Regions from separate parts of the Gelidibacter sp. genome, predicted to be linked through region 1. Evidence: riboswitches for the same ligand, from Rfam matches in the RefSeq annotation. Region 1 holds a riboswitch; each other region holds the start of a gene.

What was found. Region 1 has a riboswitch for S-adenosylmethionine ahead of ACOH2D_RS07455 (homocysteine S-methyltransferase family protein). Riboswitches for the same ligand answer to the same signal wherever they lie in the genome.
Region 2: another riboswitch for S-adenosylmethionine. It lies ahead of ACOH2D_RS08750 (Na+/H+ antiporter NhaC family protein); the one in region 1 lies ahead of ACOH2D_RS07455 (homocysteine S-methyltransferase family protein).
Region 3: another riboswitch for S-adenosylmethionine. It lies ahead of ACOH2D_RS00405 (hypothetical protein); the one in region 1 lies ahead of ACOH2D_RS07455 (homocysteine S-methyltransferase family protein).

Annotation. Positions count from the first base shown of each region.
Region 1 is NZ_JBMDWE010000011.1:15,322-19,612, forward strand. Features, by position in the region: gene metH (methionine synthase) at 1-341, opposite strand, end outside; gene ACOH2D_RS07455 (homocysteine S-methyltransferase family protein) at 525-1,526, opposite strand; SAM riboswitch class I at 1,578-1,714, opposite strand; gene cysM (cysteine synthase CysM) at 1,770-2,660, opposite strand; gene epsC (serine O-acetyltransferase EpsC) at 2,657-3,436, opposite strand; gene ACOH2D_RS07470 (trans-sulfuration enzyme family protein) at 3,538-4,291, opposite strand, start outside.
Region 2 is NZ_JBMDWE010000014.1:4,175-8,465, forward strand. Features, by position in the region: gene ACOH2D_RS08740 (ABC transporter permease) at 1-1,033, shown strand, start outside; gene ACOH2D_RS08745 (REP-associated tyrosine transposase) at 1,090-1,647, shown strand; SAM-I-IV-variant riboswitch at 1,853-1,949, shown strand; gene ACOH2D_RS08750 (Na+/H+ antiporter NhaC family protein) at 2,003-3,295, shown strand.
Region 3 is NZ_JBMDWE010000001.1:89,990-94,280, forward strand. Features, by position in the region: gene ACOH2D_RS00390 (recombinase family protein) at 1-575, shown strand, start outside; gene ACOH2D_RS00395 (hypothetical protein) at 713-1,252, opposite strand; gene ACOH2D_RS00400 (DUF6557 family protein) at 1,492-2,007, opposite strand; gene ACOH2D_RS00405 (hypothetical protein) at 2,020-2,304, opposite strand; SAM-I-IV-variant riboswitch at 2,469-2,565, opposite strand; gene ACOH2D_RS00410 (metallophosphoesterase) at 2,869-3,771, shown strand; gene ACOH2D_RS00415 (6-fold beta flower protein) at 3,916-4,291, opposite strand, start outside.

The sequences.
Region 1 (4,291 bases):
ATGATTTCCCATTTGGAACTATCAATCATGATCGGTAACTTGGCAATATCTGGCTCAGAGGCAATCAAATTCAAAAATTTGGTCATAGCAAAAACGCCATCCAACATGCCTTCATCCATATTGACGTCGATGATTTGGGCACCGCCTTCCACCTGATCACGCGCTACATCTAAGGCTTCACTGTACTTTTCGTCTTTTATAAGACGTAAAAACTTACGTGATCCTGTGACGTTGGTGCGCTCGCCGACGTTTATAAAATTACTCTCAGGAGTGACTATTAATGGCTCGAGACCTGAAAGTGTTAAGTATTTGTTTTGTTTCTTCATTTTCTTTCTATTCATAAGATTTAGCTTCGCTGAAACTAAAGGGTTCCATCTTTCACAGGAACTTTTCAAGACCTAAAGGTGTTAAGAATTATTCATTTTGATCTTTTAAAACAACCCTTCCGTCTTCATCCCGATTTCGCGGGATGAATTCACCTTCCCTTCATTTCGACAAGCTCAATGCAAGAGGGAAGGAATTATTTACGCTAGCACATTGACTCGTCGTGGTTTATAATTCTTAGCGGTATCCGCAATCAGCTTTATATGCTCTGGCGTCGTACCGCAACAACCGCCAATGATATTGATCAAACCATCTTTGAGGTATTCTTCTATCAGCACGTTCATTTCTTTTGCTGTTTGCTCATACTCTCCAAAAGCATTTGGCAAGCCCGCATTGGGATGCGCAGAAGTATAAAATTCGGTTTCGTTGGATAAACGTTGTAAATAAGGTTGTAATTGGTCAGCTCCAAGCGCACAATTAAATCCGACGCTTAATAAAGGAATATGGGAAACGGACATCAAAAAAGCTTCAACAGTTTGCCCAGAAAGTGTTCGTCCTGAGGCATCGGTAATCGTTCCGGAAACCATGATGGGAATGTCAATATTTCGGTCTTCTTTGACTTCTTCGATCGCAAATAAAGCGGCTTTTGCATTTAAGGTATCAAAGATAGTTTCTACCAAAAGCAGATCAACACCACCGTCAATCAGAGCTTCCACTTGCTGTTTGTAAGCAATGCGCAATTCGTCAAACGTAATGGCACGAAATTCCGGCTTATTAACGTCTGGCGATAGACTTGCAGTTTTGTTCGTTGGTCCAATACTTCCCGCCACAAAACGCGATTTTTCAGGATTGGCTTTGGTAAATTCATCTGCAATTTGTTTGGCAATTTTAGCGGATTCAAAATTCAGTTCGTAAACCAAATGCTCCATATTATAATCTGCCATGGCAATGGTAGTACCGGAAAATGTATTAGTTTCCACAATATCAGCACCGGCTTCAAAATATTGACGATGTATATCAGCAATAGCTTGTGGCTGCGTCAATGACAATAAATCATTATTGCCTTTAAGCGAACTTGGATAATCTTTGAAACGCTCCCCGCGAAAATCTTCTTCCGAAAAATTATAGCGTTGTAGCATAGTGCCCATGGCGCCATCTAAAACTAAAATACGATGTTGTAATAAATTTTGTAAATCTGACATTTTGTAAAAAAAATAAAAATGTCATCAGGAAAGTGAGAGGAAAATACACTTTGGTTATCTGTCTAAATCCTGAAATAACTTCAGAATAAAGTAGAATTTAGCACCTTCTTAAAGATTCCCGTCTACGCAGGAATTAAGGGTTGCTAAGGCTTCAATGGGTCTAATCCCTCTGCCTTTCGTGATAACAAATATTAATAATAAGAACTTAGGCGAATTTAGGTCATAAAAAATGGTTCACCAACTTTAATCAAATAAATTTGAAGATAAATAACGGTCCCCAATATCGCAAATAATGGCAACAATAATTCCGTGGTCTAATTTTTCAGCAATTTTCAGAGCCGCTGCCACGCAACCGCCACTGCTCATTCCCGCAAATACACCTTCTTCCTTAGCTAATCTGTTAGTCATGAGCTTTGCCTCCTCTTCGCTCACTTCAATAATTTCATCTACTTTAGACCGGTCAAAAATTTTGGGCAGATAAGCTTCAGGCCATTTTCTAATCCCAGGTATTTTTGCCCCATCTTTTGGTTGTGCACCAACAATGTTGATATTTTTATTATGCTCTTTCAAAAAGGTGGAAACCCCCATGATGGTTCCAGTCGTTCCCATCGCGGATACAAAATGTGTGATTTCGCCATTGGTATCTCGCCATATTTCAGGCCCTGTAGTTTTGTAATGAGCTTTCCAATTGTCGTCATTAGCAAATTGATTCAGCATAAAGTAACCTTTATCATGCTCCAATTGCTCCGCGAGATCGCGAGAGCCTTCAATACCTTCATCAGCCGAAGTCAAAATCAGTTCGGCCCCATAAGCACGCATCGTTTTAATGCGCTCTTCCGTAGAGTTTTCCGGCATAATCAAAACCATTTTCAACTCCAATAATTGAGCAATAAATGCTAAGGCTATTCCCGTATTCCCACTAGTGGCTTCCACCAAAGTATCGCCCTTTTTTATCTCACCACGTGTCAAGGCTTCAGAAATCATGTTAAAAGCAGCTCGATCCTTGACGCTTCCGCCAGGGTTTTTTCCTTCCAACTTCAGGAATAAGCGCACTCCGTTTTTTGAAATTAAGTTTTTAACTTCAATGAGTGGTGTGTTTCCAATTTGATCGATTATTGATTGACTTCTAATCATTTGTTGCGCGTACTAATTTGTATTTCGGTTTGATAGGTGACTAAGGAATTTGCAGGAATAGATTGGGTTATCCAAACATTGGCTCCAATAATACTATTCGCACCGATTACAATATCTCCGCCTAATATGGTTGCATTGGCATAAATAGTGACATTATCTTCAATAGTTGGGTGTCGTTTTGTTGCTGACAAACTTTTTTTAATTTGAAGGCCACCCAAGGTCACACCTTGATAGATTTTTACGTTGTTTTTGATGATTGCAGTTTCGCCGATGACAATCCCAGTACCGTGATCGATATAAAACGAATCACCGATGGTTGCTCCAGGATGAATATCAATACCAGTTAACCCGTGAACATGCTCGCTCATCATCCGAGAAATAACAAATGATTTCAGATTGTATAAAGCATGACTTAATCTATGGATGGCAATGGCATGAAAACCTGGATAAGCCAAATAGACTTCTGTTAAATTCTTTGCCGCTGGATCTCCTTGAAGTATAGCAAGCGCATCTAAATCAAGCTTTTTTCGAATACTGGTAAACTGGCTTTCAAATTGACGCCATAATGCTTCTCCATGATCTAATTGAAGTTTTGAGGTAATCTCAAGAAATGTATCCTCAACAAACTGACTTTTATGCTCTCGATATTCCTCATCGAATAGCATATAAAAAAGAGCTTTGCTAAAGGTTTCTACAGTATCTTTTAGACAAATATTATAACTCGTAAATGAATTTCGATAATTAGATGTTGCGCTCATACCTTCAATATTACGCATTATTAAGGAGTAGCAAAAAGATATTAAAGTAAAATTAACAAGAAAACTCCAACTTAAAAGAACGTCATTACAGAAAGACTCTCTTCAATTCCTTGATGATATTAAGCGCTCTCAAGTGCCTGTTTTAAATCGGCAATAATATCATCAACATGCTCCAATCCAACTGAAATCCGAACTAATCCATCAGAAATTCCAGTTTCCAAACGGTCAGCTTCGCTCAATTTGCTATGGGTTGTACTTGCAGGATGCGTGGCTATGGAACGTGTATCGCCCAAATTGGCAGAAAGCGATAACATTTTCAAATGATTCAGAAATTGACGGCCCGCTTCCATGCCGCCTTTCACTTCAAAGGCCACAACATTGCCACCTTGTTTCATTTGTTTTTTGGCCAACTCATATTGTGGATGCGATTTTAAGAATGGATATTTCACCAAAGCAACCTTATCATGAGCTTCCAAAAACTCAGCAACTTTAAGTGCATTTTCACAATGTCTATCGACGCGAACTCCTAAGGTTTCTAAACTTTTTGAAAGAATCCAAGCGTTGAATGGCGATAAGGCTGGCCCAGTATTTCTTGAAAACAAATAAATTTCTCGCATTAAATCCGCTCTGCCGACAGTCACGCCTCCAAGAACACGGCCTTGCCCATCAATCAATTTTGTAGCCGAATGAATAACCAAGTCCGCACCAAATTTTATAGGGTTTTGCAGATAAGGCGTTGCAAAACAATTGTCAATAATGAAGATAAGATTGTGCTTTTTGGCAATTTTCCCCAATAATTCTAAATCTAAGATATCCACGGCGGGATTTGTCGGACTTTCCACAAACAAAATCTTGGTGTTCGGCTGAATAAGG
Region 2 (4,291 bases), on a different contig from region 1:
GAACTTACCCATTGTTATTGTCGATCAGGATCGCACCCCGACCACCGACAAAATCATTGATGCTTTTGAAGATAATGAAGGCTTGAAAGTGGTAGACGTTCGGTCAACGCCTGGTAATATCGTCGCCGAAATGCCTACTGAGCAATACGCCGCAGTCATTACTTTGCCTGTAGGATTTGAAAAAGATGTGTTACAAAAAAGACATCCTGAAATTCGTGTAGATTTGAATATGGCGAATATTTTAAATGCGAATACCGCCAGTAATAATATCAATGTCGTGTTGATGACCATGAATGCTGGCTTCGAAATGGAAGGCCTTAAAAAACAGGGTATGCATCCCGATCAAGCCAAAGCGTCTTACGAAAGTTTTAAAATTAACTTCAACAAACTCTACAACTCAGCGGGCAACTATGTCACGTTTATGTTACCGGGTATTTTGGCGGCGATTATGCAACAGATCATATTTTTAGCCATGGCCTTGGCGTTTTCAAGAGATTATGAAGATGGATATTTTGCGACGCTGGTGCAAAACAAAAGGTCGTCGTTGTATCTTATTTTATTGAAGGCCACCCCATTTTTGATCATGCTACCATTCATGTGGTTGATTGTTGCGTCATTCTTCTCTTATTTCAAGATAACTGCCGACATTTTAAATTTCCCGATGTTAGTATTAACCGTGCTTTTAACCTTGGCGTCCATATGCATTGGGATGCTATTCTCGATCGCCATTCCGAGCCAATTGAAAGCCACCGAATTATTAATGGTCATCTCCACGCCTGCCTTTATCTTAAGTGGATTTACCTGGCCAACAGAAGCGATTCCTTCGCTAATTACCAATGTGGCACAATTCATTCCAGTAACTCAGTTCTTAAGCGGATTTCGAAAAGTCGCCTTTTATGGTGGCGATTTAGCGTCGATATCTCATGAAATAGGCATTTTGTCGTTAATCATTGGCGTTGCATTTATAGCAATGGTCATATTGCTGCAATTGAAGATTAATAAAACGCTAGCGCGAGCGTGCCGCTCGTGCTAGCGTAAATCCAAAAATCCAAACCAATTTTGTCATATCTTTAGGTTTTACCTAAAGCCATGAGTAGAAAGTATAAGTTTAATAATCCCTCTGCGGCCTATTTTGTGTCGTTTGCCGTAGTCAATTGGGTTGCTGTATTTACGCGTGAAACTCATTTCAAGGTCATCACGGACAGCCTAAGTTTTTGTCGGAACCACAAAGGAATGTTATTATTTGCATACTGTATCATGCCAAATCATGTACATCTTTTGTTTCAGGATAAAAACGAAGATCCGGGTGGATTGTTAAGAGATTTTAAAGGTTTTACTTCCAAGAAAATGATTGCAAATATTAAGGAATATCCTAAGGAGAGCCGACGCGAATGGATGCTAGAGATGTTTAAAAAGGCAGGCGAAAAGAACAGCAATGTCAAAGAATATCAGTTTTGGCAACAAAACAACCAGCCTATAGAGTTATGTAGTACCCCAGTAATAAAGCAAAAGTTTGATTATATCCACAAGAATCCTGTAAAAGCAGGCTTAGTAACTGAACCCTGGGGATGGAAATACAGTAGTGCTCGAAATTATGTCGAACTCGATGCAGTTATTCCAATCGACGAAATTGGGTTTATTGGATGACTTTGTACTTCTTTTAAATTTAGTATTGTTTATAATGGGCACGGGCGGGACGCCCGCGCCAACAGATTTTAGATAATTTATTTTTTATCTATAAAGGCTAGCGCGAGCGTTAATTTATAGCTAGCGCGAGCGTCCCGCTCGTGTTAGCGTAAATAAAAACCTCAACTTTGTCTTTTAATACTATAAAATCCCTTAGTTTTGCACACTTAATTATCAAGAATCTTCAAAAGAGATAGCAACCTGCAAAACGAGCAAGGTGCTGAAATCGATAAGCCAAATACTTTGGAAAAAACGTTGCCTATCTTCCTAAATATTTGCTGCGATACTCTTTTTGTGGTTCTGCAAAACAAGACTCATGACAAAGATTACACCAAGTTTTAAAGCTTTAGTACCTTTTTTTGTATTTATCATCACCTTTTTAAGTGTTGGTACCATTCAAAATGATTTCTATGCGCTCCCTGCTCCTATTGCTGTCATTGCAGGGATTATTGTAGCGTTTGTGATGTTTAAACAATCCATAAACTCAAAGATCGATATACTTTTAGAAGGCTGTGGCGACAGTAAAATCCTGACCATGTGCTTGATTTACCTATTGGCCGGTGCGTTTGCCACCGTCACAAATGCCACTGGCAGCGTAGATACCATTGTGCACTTGGGATTGGATCTCATTAATATCCAATACATTTATGTGGGCGTTTTTGTAATTGCCGCTTTTTTATCGGTATCTACCGGAACTTCAGTGGGATCTATTGTAGCCCTGATACCCATTGTTATAGGTTTCGGCGAGGCTGCCGATTTTTCGCTTGGTATTCTATGCGGCGCACTATTGGGCGGCGCTATGTTTGGTGATAATTTATCGGTCATCTCCGACACCACCATTGCAGCCACACAATCTTTGGGGGTAAATATGAGCGATAAATTTAAAGCGAACATTAAGATAGCCGCACCCGCAGCACTGGCCACGATTGGCATTCTCATTTATCAGGGTTTACATTTGGAAACGGATACTTCAGAAACAGTGACCTATACCTATTCTATTCTAAAAATTGTGCCGTATTTGATAGTGATTACATTATCCGTCATCGGGATAAATGTATTTGCGACTTTGGTCTTAGGTGTTATTTCGGCAGGCTTATTAGGTTTGTTCTATGGCGACTTTTCAGTTATTGAATTTACACAATTAGCTTACACAGGATTTACCAGCATGACCGAAATATTTCTTCTTTCTTTATTAACTGGCGGCTTGGCAGCTTTAGTGGCTTATAATGGAGGTATTGAATTTATTTTAACCAAAATAAAAACCTTGATAAAGAACAAGAAGTCCGCACAATTAGGGGTTGCAGCTCTGGTTTCTAGCATTAATATGGCCATTGCCAATAATACCGTGTCTATCATTATTTCCGGTTCTATTGCAAAATCCATAAATGACGAATACGGATTGGAAAATAAACGCACCGCCTCTATTCTAGATATTTTTGCCTGTATTACCCAAGGTCTTTTACCTTATGGCGCGCAAGTATTAATGATTTTAAGTTTTGCCAAAGGAAACCTCAGCTACTTTGATTTGGTGGGAAATGCGTGGTATTTGGTATTGCTTTTGGTCTCTACTATCCTGTTTATTGCGTTTAAAAAAGAGGTTCAAGTTTAAAAACTAACACGAGTCGAAAACTCCAGCCAACTTATGGTTTTTATAGATGCTTTATAGAACAGACTAAGAAAATTATTTCGTAAATTGACTTATTAATATTCAAATTTAACTATGGTAAATTCAATATATCCATTACTTCTACAATCCCCAACAGGCACACCGAATTCTGCAGATGATATTCCTCTTGATTTTACAACACCATTTGATGTGATTGTCTTTATTATTCTGCCAATTGTTATTATCATCTTATATTTTTATTGGAGACGGACGAAGAATAATGGACGAAAATAGAGAAAAACATATTTTTTTTTATTACAAGATTTTGACATGGCGTTGACACCAAGAAGACCAGGATTAAGAAAAAGTTCGGCGTCATGTTAACAGCAACACCTTTCGAATCATACGAGCCACAGCGGGCGCTAACTAAAAGAATACTGCCATCTCAAAGAATAATTTAAAAACCAAAATATTAATCATAATAAGTAAATTATCATGAAAAATTTTCATCCTTTTTTTACCATCGGAACAGTAGGAATTATTATAAGCTCATGTCTACATATGTTTTTAGCATTGGGAATATTATTAACCTCAATTCACACGACGTTTTTTGTGCTGTATACTGTTTTCCTAACCTTTCTAATACTCGGAGTTATTCTAACTGTTAAAGAGCAAAAAACACTAGTTTAATTTACAGGAAGCATTCTTTACCTCACATTATCGTTGAGCCTTTCTGAAAATCGCTCATACTAACCGATATTAATATTATGCCACCCTGTGGCTAATAAAATTCCTTATTGCTTTGGCTTTGTATGTGGCGGAACGCTGTGGCTGATTTTATGAGTTAGTTGGTTTCATATAGATATATCGCTAATAGTGCACGAGTATAACGATGGTTATTCTTAGTTAGAAAAGGTCAGAAAAGCATATTTAACTTTCCTAGGTATTTATCTGTTTTATCTACTTCCAAAGTGCTTTATTAGCCACTTCAAGAAAGAA
Region 3 (4,291 bases), on a different contig from region 1:
ATGTCCGAATCAGTACAGCCAATCAAAACCACGAAAGGCAATTAATAAACAATCACCCGAACGAAAAACTATACATCGATGTTTGCAGTGGATCGATACCATTCAGTAAACGGGAACAGGGTAAAGAACTTTTTTATTCTGTTGCACTCGGTGAGATTAATTATATAAGTGTCCATGCGGTGGATCGGTTAGGTAGAAATTTATTGGACATCCTGACGACATTACAAATACTTGATAAAGCTGGTGTCACCGTCAAGATAGATTCTTTGGGGCTGGAAAGTAGGATTGGAGATAAATCAAATCCCGCTTTTAAACTAATAACTACTGTTATGGGTCAGATTGGTGAAATGGAAAGGGAAACCATGCTCGAAAGACAAAGGGAAGGTATTGCAATAGCAAAAGCCAAAGGAACGTATAAAGGTCGTGTTAGAGGTTCAACTCAAACCAAGAAAGAATTCCTTAGTCAGTACACCAACGTCATAAAAGAACTTAATGCGGGGATGTCTTTACGCAAAACGGCAAAACTATGTGATGTTAGCTTAGGTACTGTGCAGAAAGTTAAGAAGCTTATATGACAGAAAAAAGGGATACAGTTTTTGAGAAACTTCCCCTTTTGATTTTGATTCTTTATATTAAAAATTTATAAGCTCATTTCATTACTTGAACATGATTATGCTTTTGGTGTAAAATCAGTTATGTTGCTTGGAGTATCTTACTTAATAGAAGTCGATTGGTGTCCCGAATTCTTAATTAGGATTTCACTATCATCTTCAATATACCAAATATCACCATCAAAATTTTTTTCTAAACTCAATTTCCCCTCGATGATATCATTACACAATTTATCAATCATGTAATATGACGACTTAATTACGGCGTCCGACATGCCTTTATCTTCACTAATAGGTTTTTGCTCCATTGCGACCTGAACATCTTCAATCTTCCAGACCAAATGAATGTCTATAACATCGTATCCCATTTTATAAGTAAGTACAAATGTACAGTTTATGAAATCGCTGACATCCTCGACCCAATCAGTGATAACAATGTTTGGTTTCTTTTCAGGATCGGCTTTTCTAATTTCTTCCCGAATGGTTTTTTCGGTTTCATCATTTAGTATAGCCCATTCTCCCGACAATTTATCTATAACCGATTGTTTGTCCGTGCCGACCCCGCCGACCACAATTATTGCGGTGTTGTATTTTGGATATTGTACGTCACTAAAGGTAATTTGTTTGTCTTTGTTTTTCATTTTGGTTATTAGTTAGTTAGTTTTATAAATGTGTATTACTATAATCAAACTCAATATAAGTCGTTTGTAGATAGCTTGATCAAATTACCAAGTCCATACCCGCAATTTAAAGATTCATATCCTAGTTTAACTAAGAATAGTTTTTTATTGTTTATTGTATATTTTTATTAATTCCATTCATTTTTATAATTTTCCAGAAAATTATAATTCGTGATGGAGATCGCTAATGATAATACCAGCTAATCGTTGTTTTCATCAAGCCATTCTTTGAAGAGCTCTTCTGCTGAAATCGCGGTGGCATCTCTCTCTGCTTTAGTCATTGATTCACGTTCCTTTCTACTCTTTTCGATTCTATTGATTTTTTCTTGAATGACTTCTTCGGTAAAGCCTACAAAGGTCATTTCGTAAAGACAATGGACAATGATTTCCAATCCAGAAAAATCGTTTGAAGTTTCTTTATTGATATCCATACCCAGCCATTCTCGCCACGGCGTAAACTCTATGGCTTGTGAATAAGTTCCCTCCTCGTTTTTCGGATTCTTATGTACCCCTGAAACGTCAATATACTCGTCCTCGCCATCTTTTTCTTTGGTTATGACAATCGACATATCGTTTTCTTCGGGGGACATTATTACCAATTTTTCAAATACAGTTTGGTATCCCTTAATGTTTTCTTCTGCCTCAGGATAGGTTTTCAAAAACACAGGTAAAATAGTAGACCACGTATTGGTTTGTAAGATCTGTTTTAAGGTCATGAGTAAACATTTTTAGCTATAAACAAAATTGAAATTCACGAAGGTATATTTATCTCCTTTATTAAAAGTCATTTGAGAATTTTCCTTAACCATATCCGTACAAAGCGCAACTTCCTTTTTAATTTGTTCTTCAGTTAACCCTGCGACGTCATCATTGAAGAAGATAACGCTTTCTGCATAAATGCCATCCCAATGCCATTTTTGATAAACCACATCGTATTCGGCGATGTTAGCCTTAACACTTGCGATAATTTGAGTGTCTTCCTCTACAGGGATGTCTTTAAATTTTTCTGTCATAATTACTGTCTTTATGTTAATTTATAATTTAGTTTAATTAGTTTTCAAGCGCCATAGCAGTTCCGCTCAGCTTCCTGCGCAGAGTTTCTTTTGAAAACCTTTGAACTTTAATCACGTTGTTTTTGTGTTATAAGAACACAGTAATCGGTAAATACTATAAAAGGAATAAATCATATTTTTCCTAGAAATAGGCTCATTGTTTTAGCACCTTCGCCTGTTTGAGCAGGTTGCTATCACTTCACGTGATTCGTAATGATATCTCAAATATAGTAAGAATTTTCAACTAATACCTCACGATTATGCATGAGTTTTAGTCTCTGTTTGCAATTTCAAAATTTGGACATGCTTACTCTGTTGTTCGAATTGATAAAAATTTTAACAGTAGGTTTATCGCTACAAGATTGGTGCATAGACTTGTATTAAATGATTTTATATGAAATCAACTTATCGTTTGTTGTAGCCATTGAATTCGATGAAATTTTAAAATCATAATTTATAATGATAACACTTAGCGATATGGTTATATTACTCGATTGTATAACTAATAATACCTAACAAAAAACAATGATTGACTTAATTGGAGACGTACACGGGTACGCTGATGAACTTGAAGAATTACTTACCAAATTGGGATATTCAAAAAAGGACAACTATTATTCACACCCTGAAAGAAAAGCTTTATTTGTGGGCGACTATATTGATAGAGGTCCAAAAATTAGAGAGACTTTAGAGATCGTAAAACAAATGTCTGACAATGGTAGTGCCATTGCGTTATTGGGTAATCACGAATATAATGCTCTTACTTTTCATTTTAAAGATCCTAAAGGAGGACACTTACGAGAGCATTCAATTAAGAATATCCTTCAACACTACGAGACATTAGAACAATTTAAAAACAAACAGGAAGAGTACGAAGAATATTTAGAATGGTTTAAAACATTACCACTATTCTACGAAACAGAAACGTTTAGAGCTGTGCACGCTTGTTGGGATTATAAAAGTATTGACTACCTAAAAAAACATTTAAGCAACAACCGACTAACAGATGATTTAATATTTCAATCTGTAAAGGAAGAAACAGAATTGTATGACGCGATTGAGAATACCTTGAAAGGTAAGGAAATTAGCATACCCAATGACAGGCGATTGCCAGATAAAGACGGTCACCTACGAAATGAAATGAGAATAAAATGGTGGGTAGAACCATCGGGAATGACTTACAAAACCATTAGTATGCCTACAAATGATAAACTTCCAGAAGAAGTAGTCAATTTGAAAGAAATAGATTTTTATAAAAAAGATGACAAAATTGTTTTCTTCGGGCATTATTGGTTAGAAGGAAAACCTTCGCTATACCAAGATAATATTTGTTGTCTGGATTATAGCGTAGCAAAAGGAGGTATATTGGCAGCCTATAGCTACGATGGTGAACTTATATTAGATGAAAAGAAATTTACATCTGTCTAAAAAATTACTATTCAAAAATTTAGTAAAGAGCTCCGTTCTTTGATACGGACGGAGCTTATATTTTACATCATTTTTTCAGAAGTCGTAAATTTTTACGAGTTTTTCTAAATTCACACGCACAAAACTCTCGTCTCAAATTCTGAGTTAATTGACAATAAAAGTTAAAACTTCAATCGGAATTTCGCCCGTAATCGTGTATAAAACGGTGTTGTAACTGCCTTTTCCTTGACGCAGATATTTACCATCAAAAGTGTATAAAACCGTGTTATAATCGCCTTTGCCTTGTCGAATGAATTCACCGTCCCATGTACAAAGCACATCGTTATAATCTCCTTTTCCTAATCTTAAATATTTACCGTCCCAAGTTGATAAAACTGTGTTGTAATCACCTTTGCCTTGACGAAAATATTTACCGTCATAAGTGGCCAAAACCGTATTATACACACCTTTCCCCTGCCTTAAATATTTTCCGTCCCACGTATACAACACCTCATTATAATCGCCTTTCCCCTGTCTAATA